Regions from separate parts of the Shewanella sp. 10N.286.54.B9 genome, predicted to be linked through region 2. Evidence: predicted binding sites of a transcription regulator. Region 2 holds the regulator's gene; each other region holds the start of a gene.
What was found. The regulator LexA, encoded in region 2, represses DNA repair genes until DNA is damaged. The targets are predictions, from matches to a motif close to TACTGTATNNNNATACAGTA.
Positions count from the first base shown of each region.

Region 1: a site for LexA is predicted at 4,776-4,795, ahead of recN (DNA repair protein RecN). Genes of this name have one in related genera too.
Region 3: a site for LexA is predicted at 4,948-4,967, ahead of recA (recombinase RecA). Genes of this name have one in related genera too.

Region 1 covers NZ_JBFRIY010000002.1:75,150-81,113, reverse strand. Annotated here, with positions in the region: gene barA (two-component sensor histidine kinase BarA) at 1-1,907, shown strand, start outside; gene AB4135_RS00850 (YjaG family protein) at 1,897-2,505, shown strand; gene AB4135_RS00845 (LysR substrate-binding domain-containing protein) at 2,575-3,480, opposite strand; gene AB4135_RS00840 (AEC family transporter) at 3,625-4,578, shown strand; gene recN (DNA repair protein RecN) at 4,837-5,964, shown strand, end outside.
Region 2 covers NZ_JBFRIY010000025.1:15,347-21,310, forward strand. Annotated here, with positions in the region: gene mtr (tryptophan permease) at 1-397, opposite strand, end outside; gene plsB (glycerol-3-phosphate 1-O-acyltransferase PlsB) at 398-2,821, opposite strand; gene lexA (transcriptional repressor LexA) at 3,135-3,755, shown strand; gene AB4135_RS09835 (cell division inhibitor SulA) at 3,752-4,261, shown strand; gene coxB (cytochrome c oxidase subunit II) at 4,706-5,964, shown strand, end outside.
Region 3 covers NZ_JBFRIY010000002.1:93,884-99,847, forward strand. Annotated here, with positions in the region: gene AB4135_RS00910 (protein-L-isoaspartate(D-aspartate) O-methyltransferase) at 1-103, shown strand, start outside; gene AB4135_RS00915 (peptidoglycan DD-metalloendopeptidase family protein) at 170-1,066, shown strand; gene rpoS (RNA polymerase sigma factor RpoS) at 1,142-2,110, shown strand; gene mutS (DNA mismatch repair protein MutS) at 2,168-4,750, opposite strand; gene recA (recombinase RecA) at 5,071-5,964, shown strand, end outside.

The DNA.
Region 1 (5,964 bases), on a different contig from region 2:
GGATAAAATCCGAATTCCTTGCCAATATGTCGCATGAGTTACGTACCCCACTTAATGGTGTGATTGGTTTTGCTAAACAACTGTTGAAAACACCACTGCACTCAAGCCAGCAAGACTACATTCGCACAATTGAGCGCAGTGCAACAAATCTATTGAGTATCATTAACGATATCTTAGATTTTTCAAAACTCGAAGCCGGTAAAATGGTGTTAGAAAACATGCCATTCTCGCTGCGGGAGATCATCGAAGAAACGGTGACGATGCTCTCTAGTGGTGCCAGAGAAAAAGAGATCGAACTGGTGATCGATGTTGATCCACGTATCCCAGAGGATGTCACTGGCGATGCAATGCGTTTTAGCCAAATTATTACTAACTTAGTGGGTAATGCCGTTAAGTTTACTGACAGTGGTAGCGTACAGCTAAAAATGCAACTCGAGGAGATAGCTAACGGTAAAGTGCATGTCCGCACAGAAGTCATCGATACTGGTATCGGTATCGACTCCGAAAAGTTAGCCTCTTTATTCCAAGCTTTCGGTCAAGCCGACTCTTCCATCTCACGGCGCTTTGGTGGAACAGGTTTAGGGCTTGTAATCACCAAGCGTTTGGTTAATCGAATGGGCGGCCAAATTGGTTGCAACTCGGAACCACAACAAGGCTCAACCTTTTGGTTCTCTTTACCGCTAAATTTAAGCCAATACCCTATTAGTGATACCTTACCAATAGGCACGCTAAAAAATAAGAGCATTCTATTATTCGAGCCAAACCCATTATCACATCACGCTATTGAACGAATGCTATTACGTTGGGGATTAAAGGTCACCAATGCTGCGACTAGCAAACAATTAGAATTTATTGTCACTCAGTCAAGTCACTTGTTCGACTATGGCCTGTTTAGCTGCAAAGGCTTGGCGGCTTCAGATAGCGCAGCCGAATTACTAAAGGTGACGAAACCTAAGATCAACTACCTAATGTTGATCACCAATTGTGTCGAAAGCGAAGAGGTATTCTCTCAACTTCGCCCTTACATCGATAAGCAACTCACTATGCCTATCGGAGAGAAAAGGCTGTCTAGTAGCTTAATAGATCCGCAATCAAGCTTAGAAGCTGAAGCTTTGCCACTGCCGATGCCATTTACGACTCCCGAAGCAAAGGAGAACTTAACGGTACTCGCTGTTGACGACAATCCAGCCAATTTGAAGCTAATTGACACCCTACTTAAGGAACTAGTAACTCAAGTTCATATAGCTGACAACGGTGATGCAGCCGTACAGCTGGCAAAGCAGCGCAGCTTTGACCTCATCTTTATGGATATACAGATGCCGGGTACCGACGGTATTAGTGCCACTAAACAGATAAGACAAAACTCAGCCAACCGTAACACCCCAATCATTGCGGTTACCGCACATGCTATTGCCGAAGAGCGTGAACGCATATCCTCAAGCGGGATGGACGGTTATCTGCCTAAACCTATTGATGAAACAGCGCTTAAAGATGTTATTCACAAATGGAAGAACAAACCTAAGTTCACTCATTTTGACCAACGCACCCTAAACTGGGAGCTATGTTTGACCCAGGCGAATAATAAGCCAGACTTAGCACTCGATATGCTTAAGATGCTATTAAAATCGTTGCCTGAGTCGGTTGAGCATATAAATAGTGCGCTGGCGAGCTTCGATCAACAAGGCATGTTGACCTGTATACACAAGCTACACGGAGCCAGTTGTTATTGCGGCGTGCCGACTACACAACAACTTTGCCAAGAGATTGAATCAGGATTGAAGAAAGGTATTGCAGTAGAAGACGTAGAACCTGAAATCCTTGAGTTACTTGATGAGTTAACTAAGGTAGAATCAGCGGCTAATCAAGTGATCACCCAGCTATCAGTGGATGTAAAAGATGACAAATAAGACGGGCTTTTTTCAACGCCTTAAAGGGCTAACGCTAGCACAAAAGAAACTTTTTGCTATTGCACTCTGTCAACGTATGCTGCCCAATTATCAGCTTTTTTCTGAAGTGTGTGAATTTGGCAACCCCAAAGTACTCGATACACTGCTAAACCTACTTTGGCAGTCTATGTATGACAATAAGCTTAAGCTAAACATTGAGCTACAAATGGAACGTATTGAAGAGAATACTCCAGAGCCCGCTGATTTTGACGTCTATGGCGTTTATCCTGCAATGGACGCAGCGGTAGCATTGACCTCTTTACTCAGTGCATTAGAGAGCAAAGTAGAGGAAGATATTACCAATATCAGTAAGTTATCATCAGCTACAGTTGCCAACTATATTGAAGCGACCTGCGAGCAAGAGTTTGATAAAGAATCTGAATTAGATGACTATATTTTCAACCATGAAGTAATGGTTGAAGAAAAAGAGATGCAAGCAATCCTTCTACAAGCAATCGAAGAAAACCCTTTCCTAAAGGCCGACTTCGTCAAAGAGTTACGCCGCGAAATAGTCACCGTTGGCATTTCAAATATCGGCATTAGCCACACAGAAGCTTAAACAAAAAACAATACTAAAAAGCCGTTCACTGAACGGCTTTTTTATTGTTCGCTGTTATTTTTAATCAGCCTATTTGCTTTCCATCGAGAATAGCTGCTCCGCTTTCGAATGCATGAACTCGATAAACAGCTTTACCTTCAATGGCTGATGACTACGCTGATGATATAAGATCGAGATCCTTCTTTTTTCACCAATCCACTCAGGCAACAAGCTCTGTAGCTGACCAGAGTTGAGCTCATTTTTTACAAACAGTGCTGGGCCATACAGTATTCCACCATTATCCACAGCCGCTCTGACTGCACCATTGAGCTCACTCAATGTTAACTTAGCGGGTCCATCATAGTAAAAGCTCTCTCCTGATGGGTGCTTAAGTGTCCAGTTAAAAAGTGGCCACACTTTTATCAGTGCATGATTGTCCAGTTCGCTAGGGTGAGTAAAAGGAGCTGCACTTGCAATATAATCAGGCGATGCGAACAGACCGTAGTTAAGCACGCCAAGAGAGCTTGAGATCCAAGAGGAATCCGGCTGAGTACCTCCAACAATCGCAACATCAACGCCTTCATCAATCAAATCAATCACGTTATTGTTTTGCACAATATGCAACTGAATATCAGGGTACTTCTCACAAAACTCATTAATAGCATGGATGAATATCATCGAGATAATTGATACAGGCGCTGCAATTCTAAGTGTACCTTCAGGCCTATCGACCGCTGCGCCACGAATGCTATCAAACTGAGACACAATAGCTTGATACTGCCGAAACAGTGCTATCCCCTCCTCGGTTAAACGTAGCTTACGTGTATTACGCATTAACAGTTGTTTATCGAGCAGTGTTTCCAATTTTGTCAGTTTACGACTCACAGTTGCAATTGGCATCTCAAGCTCTTTCGCAGCTTGAGAAAAGCTTCCCGCATTAACTAGGTGAACGAATTGGTAGATCAGCTGTAGTTCCAATCCAAAATTGCTATTCATCGATAAAACCTTAGCGTTTAAAACAAAAAGTGACGAGCGGCTACGACCTAAGGTCAATAGTATACCAAAGAGCAACTATGATAGTGTTCTAGCTCAATGTTAAGCGTAATTAACGTATATTACTCCAAGTGAATAGAGAACAGCATGCCAGCAGTATTGACGCCGCTCCTCGCCGTATTTGGCATTATGTTGATTGGAACTTTGGTACAGAAAACAAAGCTATTACCGTTTGAGACTGACCAAGTATTAAACCAATATGTTTACTATATTGCGTTTCCGGCCATCATGCTTATCACGCTGGCACAAACACCTATCAGTGACATTCTCCACTGGGGCTATATTGCAGGTTTTAGCGTTGCGATGCTAATGAGCTATGCAATAACATTAGTCATCTCATTGCTTGTAAGCCCAACAAAAAAAGCCGTCGCAACCATGCGAGCACTTAATGCCACCTTTGGTAATACCGCTTTTATTGGTATGCCACTGATGGCAATACTGTTTCCTGGCAACCAAATGGCGTTAGCTGCCGCTGCTATTGCCAGCCTATTATCGGTGATAATTTTCGCTACTGCGTTAGTCTCTTTAGAAGTCATCAATAACAATCAAATTTCAGCAGTAAAAGTCGTGACTCTCGCCTTAATTAAAAACCCTATCGTTGTCGGCAGTTTTATTGGAATAAGCCTATCGGCGTTAGCAATAACATTGCCAGATAGTCTGGCGCTTATTATTCACCAACTCGGTATGACATCGAGCCCTTGTGCACTATTTGCCATCGGTATGGTATTAGCTAAATCTGGGCAACACCAAACATCAAAGCAGCTTATAAACTATCAGCAGTTAAGTGATATCAGCGCAGTCAACATGATAAAGCTATTCATACAGCCTTTTATAACCTACTTACTGATGACAAGCTTACAAGTGGAACCACAGTTAATTTCGATGGGCGTGATGCTTGCAGCCCTGCCAACTGCAGCAAGTGTTTACTTACTCGCTCAGCGTTACCAGACTCAAGTGATCACTAGCGCTCAAGGCATACTATTTGGAACACTTGTCACTTTTATTAGCTTGCCCTTATTAGAAGCGTTCTTATTAGGTTAAAACAAAATAACCTTCATTTATTATCGCTACCACAACGCCTACTAAGTGCAGTGTCATCAACTAGAATAATATTTAACGATAATGACGATTCAGTCTCCATCTAAATGAGACTTAAGCACCAACTAACAAAAATCAAACTAAATTAACAACTTAAAATATCACAGACTAAACATTGCTTGATTTAGCAACAAATGGTTTACTGTATAGAAAAACAGTATATACTGTTTATCAATACAGTGTTTTGGATAGGACATCACTATGCTTTGCCAACTCAGCATTAACAATTTTGCTATTGTGCGTTTTTTAGAACTCGATTTTAAAGCCGGAATGACCAGTATTACCGGTGAAACGGGTGCAGGTAAATCTATTGCGATTGATGCATTAGGCCTATGCCTGGGCAATCGAGCTGACGCCAATACTATTAGGCCCGGTGCCACAAAAGCTGAGGTTAGTGCTCGCTTCTCCCTATCTGATATCCCTCTGGCTAAACGCTGGTTAGAGGATCATGATCTCGAACTAGACAATGAGTGTATCTTAAGACGTACGATTAACAGTGATGGCCGTTCTCGTGCATACATTAATGGTAATCCAGTACCACTAGCCCAAATTAAATCTCTAGGGCAGCTGCTTATCGGGATCCATGGCCAACATGCTCACCATGCAATGCTAAAAAGTGAGCACCAGCTTACATTGCTCGATAGCTATGCCAACCATAAAATGCTGCTTGAGTCGGTCTCCGCCAGTTATCACCGCTGTAAAACGATAGAGAAAGAACTGCAGCAGTTAGAGCTTGCTCAACACGAAAGGTTAGCACGTAAGCAATTACTGCAATACCAGGTGGAAGAGCTTAACGAGTTTGCCATTAGCGAAGGTGAATTTGAGACCATTGAGGCGGAACATAAAAAGCTTGCCAATAGCACGGCATTAATAGAGTTATGCCGCAGCCAATTACATATTTTGCAAGAAAATGATCAAGGCAGTGTTGAGTCCCTACTCAATACCTCTATCAGCCAAGGGCAAGATTTAGAGAGTTATGATGCAGAGCTTGGTAGCGTCGTTGCCATGCTAAATGAGGCGCTGATCCAAGTACAGGAATCCAGTAGCGAACTTGAGCGTTATCTAGACGGCTTAGAGTTAGATCCTGAATACTTTGAGCAGTTGGAGTTACGCATTTCTAAGGCACTGCAATTAGCGCGCAAGCACCATGTCAATGCCGCGGAGCTATATGCTCATCATCAAGCCCTATTAACAGAGCTTAATGATTTAGACTCCGATGAAGATAAACTTGATGAAATCCGTAATCAACTTAATAACAGTCAACAAGCCTATTTAAACCATGCAAAAAAGCTAAGCCAAAGCCGCAGCCGCTATGCGAAAGAGCTTGAT
Region 2 (5,964 bases):
CACTTTGCGGTAAGCTAATACCGATACCTTCTAGACTATGGTTAACGATTGAACTGCCACCACTTATATAAGCATAAGTCAGAATATATAAAACAAAGGCAATGGAAAGCCCATTAACGATGCGCCAAAATTGACCAAGGGTGGTTTTAGTTAATGTGTCGAAACTAGAGCCTGGTTCAAAATGCAGGTTAGTCTCTAGCAACATTAAACCAGACACCAACATACAAAACCATATGCCTACCAACATTAACATTGAGTAACCAAACCACATGCCTGCGCCCACTACAGGTAAGGAGAACATGCCCGCGCCAACGGTCGTGCCCGCAATAATCATTGCGCCGCCTAATAGTGATTTTCCTTCGGCCTTGTTTTTGGCCGCATTCATATGATTTGCCATTTAATCTTTTTGCTCCGCATTAACGCTATCAACAATCGTCTGTCTAACTGATGAACGCAGTAGCAAATTAGCTCTATCTTTTATACGTTTGATATCACTACAGCCTTCGCTATCGGTTAGATGACCTAACTCTTTTAATTTAACGCTTAGCGTAGCGTATAGCTTCTTGTCGTAGAACTCCGGGGCGGTAATACCGTGAAGTGCTCCCAGCCTTTGTGCAAGGCGATGACTATCGCGCTCTAACTCAGAGCGTTCCATGTTAGGTTTTACCGCTAACAAGTTAAATAAGATAGCGTAACGTTGCATCGTTTCGTCGATGGTGCCGGACAGTAATAGCAACTGATTCACTTTGTCATCAGCAACTTCAAAATGACCATTTTCAACCACCAATCCCTGCGCAACAAAGATATCTAAGATGCTATTCGCGTAGACCTTAGGATCTTCAATACCCATAAATAATTCGGCTTGAAGCAGTGGATAGAAGTCATTAATCACACAAACAACATCATTTCGAGTGCAAGCCTCTTTACGCAACAAACAAGCAGCGATCAGCGAAGGAACCACCAACAGATGAATGATGTTATTACGATAATAAGTCATGGTGATCGCGATGCTGTCATCAATAGAGATAATGTCACCAAGCGCGTCACTTTCAATCTGAATCTTCTTCAGCTCAAGACCTTGAGAAACTAGATCTTTACCATTCCCCTCAGGGACAGAGGTGTACTGGGTATAAGGCAGCTCTTTTAGCAATGTAAGATAAAGATCTAACTGCTTTTCAAGCTGACTACGCTCAAGCGCATTTTGCTCTGACGCTAATAATACTAAACTGGTTAACGTCACCGAACTCACGGCTGCAGCATCATTAATATTGGTCATCACTTGACTAGCTAAAGTATTCACCGCTGGCGTTAACCAAGTTGGTTTTTGCTCAGGATCTTGGGCTATATCTTCGCGCCAATTAGGCACTTCATCAGTTAAGAAGTTATGTAGCGTTATAGGCTTACCAAAGTTCACATACCCTTGGCCAAAGTTGCCTAACTTACGAATCGCACCAAATACCTGCCAGACAGATTCTTTCTTTTTCTTCTTACCACTAAGCTCTTTATGATAAGTCGCCACTTCCATCACATGATCGTAACCCAAATACACAGGCACTAGCGTTACAGGTCGCTCTACACCGCGAAGAACACTATTAAGCGTCATCGCAATCATGCCTGTTTTAGGCGCCAATAAGCGACCGGTACGCGAACGTCCGCCTTCAGTGAAGTACTCCACCGAGTAACCTTTAGTGAACAATTGATCTAAATATTCTCGGAATACCGCTGTATAAAGCTTATTACCACGGAAACTACGACGAATAAAGAATGCACCGCCACGACGGAACATCGGCCCAGCAGGCCAGAAGTTAAGGTTAATACCGGCAGCAATATGCGGTGGTACCATACCTTGATAGTAAAGAATGTAAGACAGCAACAAGTAGTCCATATGGCTACGGTGACACGGTACATAAACTATTTCGTGACCATCATGGTGTAGCTGACGGATCTGCTCCGCGCCTTTAATGTTGATCCCTTTATAAAGCTTATTCCACAACCAAGTTAGAAAACGCTCGGCTATGCGTACCAAACTGTCGGAGTAATCAGCTGCTACTTCATCAAGATATTCCATTGCTTTAGCACGCGCTTCAGCTTCTGAGATCTTTTTGCTCGCAGCTTCCTCTTTTATCGCCTTGGTAATCGAATCTGATTTCAGCAAAGCATGGAAAAGCGCTTGTCGCTTAGGCAGTTGAGGCCCTGTCATCACTTTGCGCTGACGCTGAAAATGCACTCGGGCAACGCGCGCGAGCTTTTGAGCGATACGCTTATCAGTGCCATGTTCATCTGCCATGTAGCGCAGTGACACCGCGTTAGAAAACTGCACAAAGTTATGCCGACCTAGGAATAGGATCATCAAACATTTACGTAACCAAGTTGGATTCTGACGCTCCAAAACAGCCGCGCGCATGGTGTCATCTTCTTTACCTGGAGTACGCCCCCAGTAGAGGCTAACAGGCACTAGCTGAATATCGAGCTCAGCATTCTGCTTATGTACACTTAGCAAACGCTTGAAACAATGTAGGTACTGTTCAGCACTTTCTCGTTCACCAAATAACGGTTTGCTGCCTTCAAGACAAACAACCCGTGGCGCACTGACGCCATTGACCTCTATGTCATCATAAGGGCTAGGTAGGCCTAGCGTGCCGGTCATTTCACTTAAAGCAGCAATATCACTCACTGATTCTGTTTTCATGACATAAACGAGCGGTTTGCTTGGATCGAGATTGAGATCATCAAAAGGATCGTGAGGTACCACAATAGTGTGTACCAACTTTTTCTGGATCCAGCGTAAAGATTTAAACCAAAGAGAGTCTTTTTTCGACATGATTCGCTTGCAGTGTTAGTCGCTTCTAATAACCCCGTAGAATACCAGAATTCCTAACGCTTTGCGCAATTGCTTTACAATCGGCACTGGAAGCTATTGTGCATTTATAGAACAATGACTTAGCTACAACTTAGTACATACACTCTAGATTAATATTGATTAACGCCCCCTCCAGCAGGCATTAGCCACCACATTAAAGGCGACACGAGATAAATGTAAATTTAACTTATGCTTACATTAATATGGTTAATACTTGCACTGACTGAATTACTGTATATACTGACAGGTACTGTATAGAAAAACAGGTTCAACCATGAGACCACTTACACCGCGCCAAGCAGAAATTTTAGAACTGATTAAACGAAATATTTCTGACACAGGCATGCCACCTACCCGTGCAGAGATTGCTAGACGTTTAGGCTTTAAGTCTGCTAATGCCGCTGAAGAGCATTTAAAAGCACTGGCCAAAAAAGGGTGTATTGAGATCATTCCTGGCACTTCTAGAGGAATTAGACTTACCCAGGAAGATACAGAAGAGACAGAGTCTGGTTTACCACTGATTGGCCAAGTGGCTGCAGGTGAGCCAATACTTGCTCAAGAACATGTCGAGCAACACTATAAAGTTGACCCAACGATGTTCCGTCCTTCTGCTGATTTTCTTCTGCGTGTACGCGGTGACAGCATGAAAGATATCGGCATACTTGAAGGTGATCTGTTAGCTGTACATAAAAGTCAGCAAGCACGTAACGGCCAAGTAGTGGTAGCTCGTGTTGAAGATGATGTAACCGTTAAGCGCTTTGAAAAGAAAGGTAATAAAGTCTTTTTACATGCTGAAAATGAAGATTACTCACCCATAGAAGTGGATCTAGCAAACCAAAGCCTTAGCATTGAAGGTTTAGCCGTTGGCGTGATCCGCAATGGAGATTGGCAATGAACAAATTATTAGGTGTAAGCCCCCGTCATCCAGGTCTGTGGCAAGATATGCCAACTTCCTCTATGACTAAAAAGAGCACTGATATTGAAACTATGGTATCGGCAACTCAAGGGCGTAATGAGCTAAAAAAGCTAAGTGGTCAATTGGCTCAACTGAGCCAACAAGGTCGCTGGATTGTCTTAATTAGCCCACCTAATATTGGTTACAAGCAAATGCTTGCAACAGCAGGTGTGCGCATGGATAGAATTTTACTGGTGCATGCCAAAGATGAAGTCGAAACCTTATGGGCAATGGAAAAAGCACTCACAAGCGGCACATCAAGTGCAGTAATTACTTGGGCAAATAGCCTAGATGCACGTGATAATAGACGCCTACAATTAGTCGCTAAAAGTGCCCAAGCACTCGGTATCGTGATTGAAAATGCGAATGCTCACTTACCTGACAGCGCAATAAACACACAGGATAAGATGCATAATCAAGGTTCATTATTCACCTCAATTCATTAAGCCATTATTTCTATTACTCTTCTAAGCTTCCTTTCGGGAAGCTTTTTTATTTCCCTAACACGTGAAATTAGTCAAAAAGTGATCTTGATCAATATTTCAACACCAAGTAGGGTAGGAACTGATAACAACGATATTTTTGTTATATCCGAGCGATTTAGTCGTCGGTCTTTATGTACGGACTGTAGATCCTTTTAGAGTATATGAAGACTGTGATCGGCCTGATATATTTCAGCCGTAGGTGCCAAAGTGGTTACACTAACCAGTAGATAGATACTGGAAATTACAAAAGTCATATCGATAGTCGACACATAATATAACGACACGATTGACACGCCACTCGTGCACTTTGAAGTCATCGTTGCTTTTTTGGGAACTGAAGAGTTTACATAGAGCAGAGACTTACTGTGTGACTCTTCTTTGTCTTGTTGACAGAGGAGAAGTCTAGTGAAGCAATTGTTGTATTGTGTGTTGGCGCTAATATTTACGCCTGCACTTTTTGCATCAGAAATGCCACTTAATATGACAGAGGGCGTGACGGCGATCAGTGAACAGGTTTATAGCCTGCACATGATCATCCTTTACATCTGTTGTGCTATTGGCTTAGTTGTTTTTGGCGTAATGATTTATGCCATGATCAACCACCGCAAATCAAAAGGCGCAGTCGCCGCCAATTTTCATGAAAGTACTAAAGTCGAAATATTATGGACTGTAGTGCCTTTTATCATTCTTATAGGCATGGCAATTCCTGCAACCAAAACATTGATTGCCATGGAAGATCCAAGCGATGCTGACTTAACCATCAAAATCACTGGCTCACAGTGGAAGTGGCATTACAGTTACTTTAACCAAGACGTTGAGTTTTTCAGCTTAATGTCGACTCCCCGCGAACAAATTGAAGGAACAGAAAAGAAAGGCGAACACTACTTACTTGAAGTAGATAAGCCACTTGTGCTGCCTATCAATCGCAAAGTGCGTTTTTTAATGACCTCAGAAGATGTGATCCACTCTTGGTGGGTGCCTGCTTTTGCGGTTAAAAAAGATGCTAACCCAGGCTTTATCAACGAAGCATGGACCAAAATAGATAAGCCCGGTGTTTATCGAGGTCAATGTGCCGAGCTATGCGGCAAGGACCATGGTTTTATGCCAATTGTTGTCGAAGCATTATCAGAGGCCGACTTTGATAAATGGCTCATCGCTCAAAAGCAGGCCGCCAACAATGCTGAAGCTGAAGCAAAAGCAGCCCTATCCCAAACCTTGAGTATGGATGAGTTGATGGCGCAAGGTGAGCAGGTTTATTTGGCTCGCTGCGCCGCATGCCACCAGCCCAATGGAGCAGGCTTACCGGGTGTATTCCCGTCACTTATCGGCAGCCCTATTATCAAGGGTTCTGTCGCAGGCCATATCGATATCGTGGTAAATGGTAAGCCAGGTACAGCAATGCAAGCCTTTGCTAAACAACTTACTGCGACAGAAATTGCGGCAGTTGTGACCTTTGAGCGTAATGCTTGGGGCAATGACTCTGGCGATAGTGTGCAAGCAGCAGATGTTAGTGCAGGGCAAAGTGCAAACCCCGCTGCCGCAGATGCAACCCCGACTACCTTACCCGCGACTCTACCAGCAACCGAAGCCGTTGAAGCTAAGGTAACTGCAGCTGTAGAAGAGGTGAAAGCAGTTGTATTGGATGATTTATCCATGGACGAGTT
Region 3 (5,964 bases), on a different contig from region 2:
TTCGCAGCAACTACTTAAAGTCACACGTCAAGGCGGTCAATACGTCTCAGAGGCAATAGAAGTCGTGCGGTTTGTGCCATTAATTAATGGCGAGCTTGCTTAGTCATTTTTAATTTGCGGATTATTTTAGTTATCGTCGCAGACTAGCGATTTGAGGTGGCCTGTTTATATGAAGTTCGTATCACACTTCACTATCATTTTGACTCTGTTGTTAGCCGGATGTAGTTTTCAGGCTGATCGCCCCGCACCAGTAGAGTCACTCAATTACCCTAGCAAACCTTCACACGATAAAGGCTCTATTACCGCTAGCCGCTATAAAGTGAAACAGGGCGATACACTTTACTCTATCTCTTGGGGGGCAAATAAAGATTTTGTCCATGTAGCAAAGATCAATAACCTTGCAAAGCCTTATACCATCTACCCTGGACAGGTATTGAGTCTAAACTCTAAAAAATATGTTACAAATAGCAATACTGCCAAAAAAACGTCAAAACTGGCTCCAAAACAGGTGCTGGTCTCATCAAAAACTGTTAGTAAACAATCTGTTGCATCTAAACCGTCGCCTCAGAAAACGACTGAGACGGCGTCAAAAAAACAGCTTGATCATGTGGCAAAGTCTGCGTATTCTGTTACAGACAGTCAACAAGCTGTTAACCGAGTTATCCACAAGCAAGAGTCAACACTGCCGAAAAAGGTAAGTCGTTGGTCCTGGCCTGTGAAAGGTAAGATGATTGGGACTTTCTCAGCCAAAGAGCAGGGAAATAAAGGAATAAAGATCGCGGGTAATCGTGGTGACGCAATTAAAGCTGCTGCTAGTGGTAGAGTGGTATATGCAGGAAGTGCACTACGAGGATATGGTAATTTAGTTATTATTAAACATAGTGACGATTACCTCAGTGCTTATGCACATGCTGATAAGATCTTAGTAAAAGAAAAGCAAGTTGTTAATGCAGGACAGACAGTTGCTAAAATGGGTAATACAGGCACGAATCGGGTCATGCTACATTTTGAGATCCGTTATCACGGGAAGTCAGTAAACCCACTTAAATATTTGCCTAAGCAATAATTGATAGGCTGCCAATTTGGCAAATCGGAGGATAGTGAAGTGCAGTAATTAAATAGTGAATTCGGGAGATATATTATGGGCAGAACTAATAATGCCGTTATGGCAGAAGAACATACGAATGTTTCTGTAAAGGAATCAAAATTAGACCTCAGTAAAAAGGAAGTTAAAGAAGCAGAATTAGAACAACAAGTTCAAGACGATTTACAAAAAAACCTTGATGCTACCCAACTGTATCTTGGTGAAATCGGATTTTCTCCCCTTCTCAGTGCGGAAGAAGAGGTGTTTTTTTCACGCAAGTCGCTTAAAGGCTGTGAAAAATCACGTAACCGCATGATTGAAAGTAACCTCAGACTCGTGGTAAAAATTGCTCGTCGATACAATAATCGTGGCTTAGCGCTGCTTGATCTTATCGAAGAGGGAAATTTAGGTTTAATCCGCGCAGTTGAAAAATTTGATCCTGAACGTGGCTTTAGATTCTCTACCTATGCAACTTGGTGGATTAGACAAACAATTGAACGAGCAATTATGAATCAGACTCGTACGATTAGATTACCTATCCATGTGGTTAAAGAACTAAATGTTTACTTGCGTACAGCACGAGAGCTCGCACACAAACTTGATCATGAGCCAACAGCGGAAGAGATCGCTGAGAAACTCGATCTTTCAAGTAGTGACGTCAGTCGTATGCTTAAGCTCAATGAACGCATTACCTCCGTGGATACCCCATTAGGCGGCGAAAGTGATAAAGCACTGCTCGATGTATTAGCCGATGATGACAACGTTGGTCCTGATTACAAAGTTCAGGATGAAGATATGTCAAAATCAGTGGTTAAATGGCTTGATGAACTTAATACCAAACAAAGAGAAGTGTTAGCGCGCCGATTTGGATTGTTAGGTTATGAGCCATCAACCCTTGAAAATGTGGGTAAAGAGATTGGATTAACACGTGAGCGTGTACGCCAGATCCAAGTAGAAGCGTTAAAGCGCTTGAAAGATCTACTTGGAGCCCAAGGCCTCTCAGTTGAAGCTATTTTCAGAGTGTAGTTGCGATAAATAAATTAAAGGCGCCAACGGCGCCTTTTTTGTGTCTCTTAATTGAAATTACTTAGCCAATTTCTTCAAGTTGTATAGATAATCAAGAGCCTGCCTTGGTGTTAGCTCATCAGGGTTTAGCTTCTCAAGCGCTTCTATCACAGGGGATGTCGGTTGGCTTGGGAAACTAATCGACTGCTGCACTGCCATTTCGCCATTTTTAGACTGCTCTAATGCGTGATCGCGGCTTTCTAAGTGGTGCAGCTTTTGTTTTGCTGCATTGATAACGCTGTTTGGGACCCCTGCAAGTGCAGCAACCTGTAGCCCGTAACTGCGGCTTGCAGGACCTTCTTGTACTGCATGCATAAACACAATACTGTCACCGTGCTCAACAGCATCTAAATGCACGTTTTCTACGTTATCCATCAGCTCTGGTAGCTGAGTAAGTTCGAAATAATGGGTGGCAAATAGTGTCATAGCGTTTAAATTATTAGCTAAATACTCTGCAGCCGACCAAGCTAATGAAAGGCCATCATAGGTTGATGTACCTCGACCAATTTCGTCCATGAGTACTAGGCTATTTGGCGTTGCATTGTGGAGGATATTTGCCGTTTCGGTCATTTCCACCATAAAGGTTGAGCGGCCCGATGCCAAATCATCAGATGCACCAATACGGGTGAATATCCTATCGACAGGGCCGATAATGGCGTGTTCTGCGGGAACATAACAACCTATATGCGCCATAAGCGTGATAAGTGCTGTTTGTCTCATATAGGTGGATTTACCGCCCATATTTGGCCCCGTCACGATCAGCATCTTACGTTGTGAGTTAAGGGTTACTGGATTGGCAATAAAAGGGCTTTGGCTTACTTGCTCGACGACAGGATGACGACCTGCTTCAACCTGTATGCCTGATGTATTCGACAGTTCTGGGCAGGCATAATTGAGTGTTTCTGCGCGTTCGGCGAAATTACATAATACGTCTAACTCAGCTGCTGCCCTGGCAAACTCTTGTAGTTCATGAAGCTTAGGTAAGATCAGATCGAACAACTGTTCCCATAATTGTTTTTCGAGTGCTAGTGCTTTGCCTTGGCTAGAGAGTACCTTTTCTTCATGCTCTTTTAGCTCAGCAATGATATAGCGTTCAGTATTCTTTAATGTTTGACGACGCTGGTAGCTTAAAGGCACCAAATCTGATTCGCGACGGCTGACTTCAATATAGTAACCGTGTACACGGTTATAGCCGACTTTAAGGGTTGAGATGCCAGTTTGCTCTTTCTCACGAGTTTCTAGTTGAGTTAGATAATCCGTCGCTCCTGCACTAAGCACGCGCCATTCATCTAATTCCTTATCGTAACCGTCGCGGATCACACCACCATCACGAATAAGCATCGGTGGATTGTCGACAACCGCTCTTGATAATAATGCTAACTCTTCAGGAAATTCCCCAATAACTTGAGACAAATATTGCAAGTGAGGCACAGCGGAAGTTTTTAATGTTTGCTGTAGCTGAGGCAATAATGCTAAAGCTTGACGTAAGCGAGCAAAATCTCTCGGTCTGGCGTTACGTAGTGCGATACGTGCGGTGATTCGCTCAACATCTCCTAGGGCTTTTAAATCATCAGCCAGAAGTTGGTAGTTCTCTGTTGTAATTAGCTCGGCAATTGATGATTGTCTTGCTTCAATGACCTGATGATCCCTAAGAGGTTGATGCAACCAGCGCTGTAGCATTCGGCTGCCCATAGCTGTGACGGTACTGTCTAAAACGGATGCTAATGTATTGGTATGGCCGCCTTGTAAGTTTACGGTCAGTTCAAGATTGCGGCGAGTCGCTGCATCGAGCACTATACTATCTGTTTGGTTAAAACGAACAATGGAGTTAATGTGCGGCAGTGCGGTGCGCTGCGTATCTTTTACATACTGCATCAAACACCCTGCAGCTTGTAGTGAAAGCCTAGCATCTTCAATACCGAACCCATTAAGATCCTTCGTACCAAATTGGTTTAACAGCAAACGTTGGCAAGTATCAAAATCGAATTCCCATTCAGGGCGACGCCGCGTGCCGTTCATACCAGCAATGAGGCTCATCTGCGAAAAATCTTCGCTATATAGCAATTCTGCAGGATTGGTTCGTTGAAGTTCCGCTTCTAGCGCTTCGGTGTTTGCAAGCTCTGTAACCACAAAGCGACCTGATGCGATATCTAGGGTGGCGTAGCCATAACCGCTTTTACCTTGATAGAGGGCGGCTAACAAATTGTCTTGTCGTTCTTGCAGCAATGCCTCATCGGTTAGTGTTCCCGGGGTCACTATGCGAACAACTTTACGCTCTACGGGGCCTTTTGAGGTTGCTGGATCGCCAACTTGTTCACATATGGCAACCGAGACCCGTAATTGAACAAGTTTAGCTAAATAACCTTCCACAGCATGGTAGGGCAGGCCAGCCATAGGGATTGGGTCACCACCACTCTTGCCTCTCGCTGTTAAAGATATTCCTAGTAGCTCCGATGCGAGCTTGGCATCTTCGTAGAAAAGCTCGTAGAAATCCCCCATACGATAGAATAGCAACATGTCTGGATGCTGGGCTTTTAGCGTCAAATATTGACGCATCATTGGGGTATGTTTTTCTAAGTTTTGCGGTTCAATAGCAGTCATCGATTTGCTTTGCCTGTACTTTTACTGCGGCCATAGTGAGCCATGAAACAATTATGGGTGCCAATCTTAACAATTTTTTTCTCTTTTGAGTGTGGATTATTGCAATGAAATACTGTTAATTCACGGCTATGTAGAACACGGCTTTACTATCTAACTGATTTTATTGAATATGTAAAAAAATCTTGTACAGTACTTGATACTGTATGATTGTACAGTATACTAGTTTCATATTGAGGCTCTAGAGAAGGCATTAGAGTCGTCACCTAAATGATAATGCAGTGCTGATACTGTGTTAGCACTGAGATCCAAAGGACATAATAATGAAGACAGATCCAAATAAAGAGAAAGCGTTAAATGCCGTTCTAGGTCAAATTGAAAAGCAATTTGGTAAAGGTTCAATTATGAAGTTGGGTGAAGATCGCTCAATGGATGTTGAAACTATCTCGACAGGCTCTCTATCTTTGGATGTGGCATTGGGCGCTGGCGGCCTACCAATGGGGCGTATCGTCGAGATCTACGGTCCTGAATCATCAGGTAAGACAACGCTAACGCTTGAAGTTATCGCTGCGGCGCAGAAGCAAGGCAAGACCTGTGCATTTATCGATGCGGAGCACGCTTTGGATCCTGTGTACGCTCATAAATTAGGCGTTGATATTGATAACCTACTTTGTTCACAGCCTGATACGGGTGAGCAAGCGTTAGAGATCTGTGATGCATTGACTCGCTCTGGGGCTGTAGATGTAATTATTGTTGACTCGGTTGCAGCACTAACACCTAAAGCTGAAATTGAAGGCGAAATTGGTGACTCTCATATGGGCCTTGCTGCACGTATGATGAGCCAAGCTATGCGTAAACTTGCGGGTAACCTTAAACAATCGAATACACTGCTTATCTTTATTAACCAAATTCGTATGAAAATTGGTGTGATGTTTGGTAACCCAGAGACGACAACGGGTGGTAATGCACTTAAGTTTTATGCGTCAGTTCGTCTAGATATTCGCCGTACTGGTGCTATTAAAGATCGTGATGAAGTTATTGGTAACGAAACACGTGTAAAAGTGGTTAAGAACAAGATCGCAGCGCCATTTAAGCAAGCTGAATTCCAAATCCTTTACGGTCAAGGTATTAACAGCACTGGTGAGTTAGTTGACCTTGGTGTTGTGCATAAACTGATTGAAAAATCGGGTGCGTGGTATGCATACAAAGGCAGTAAG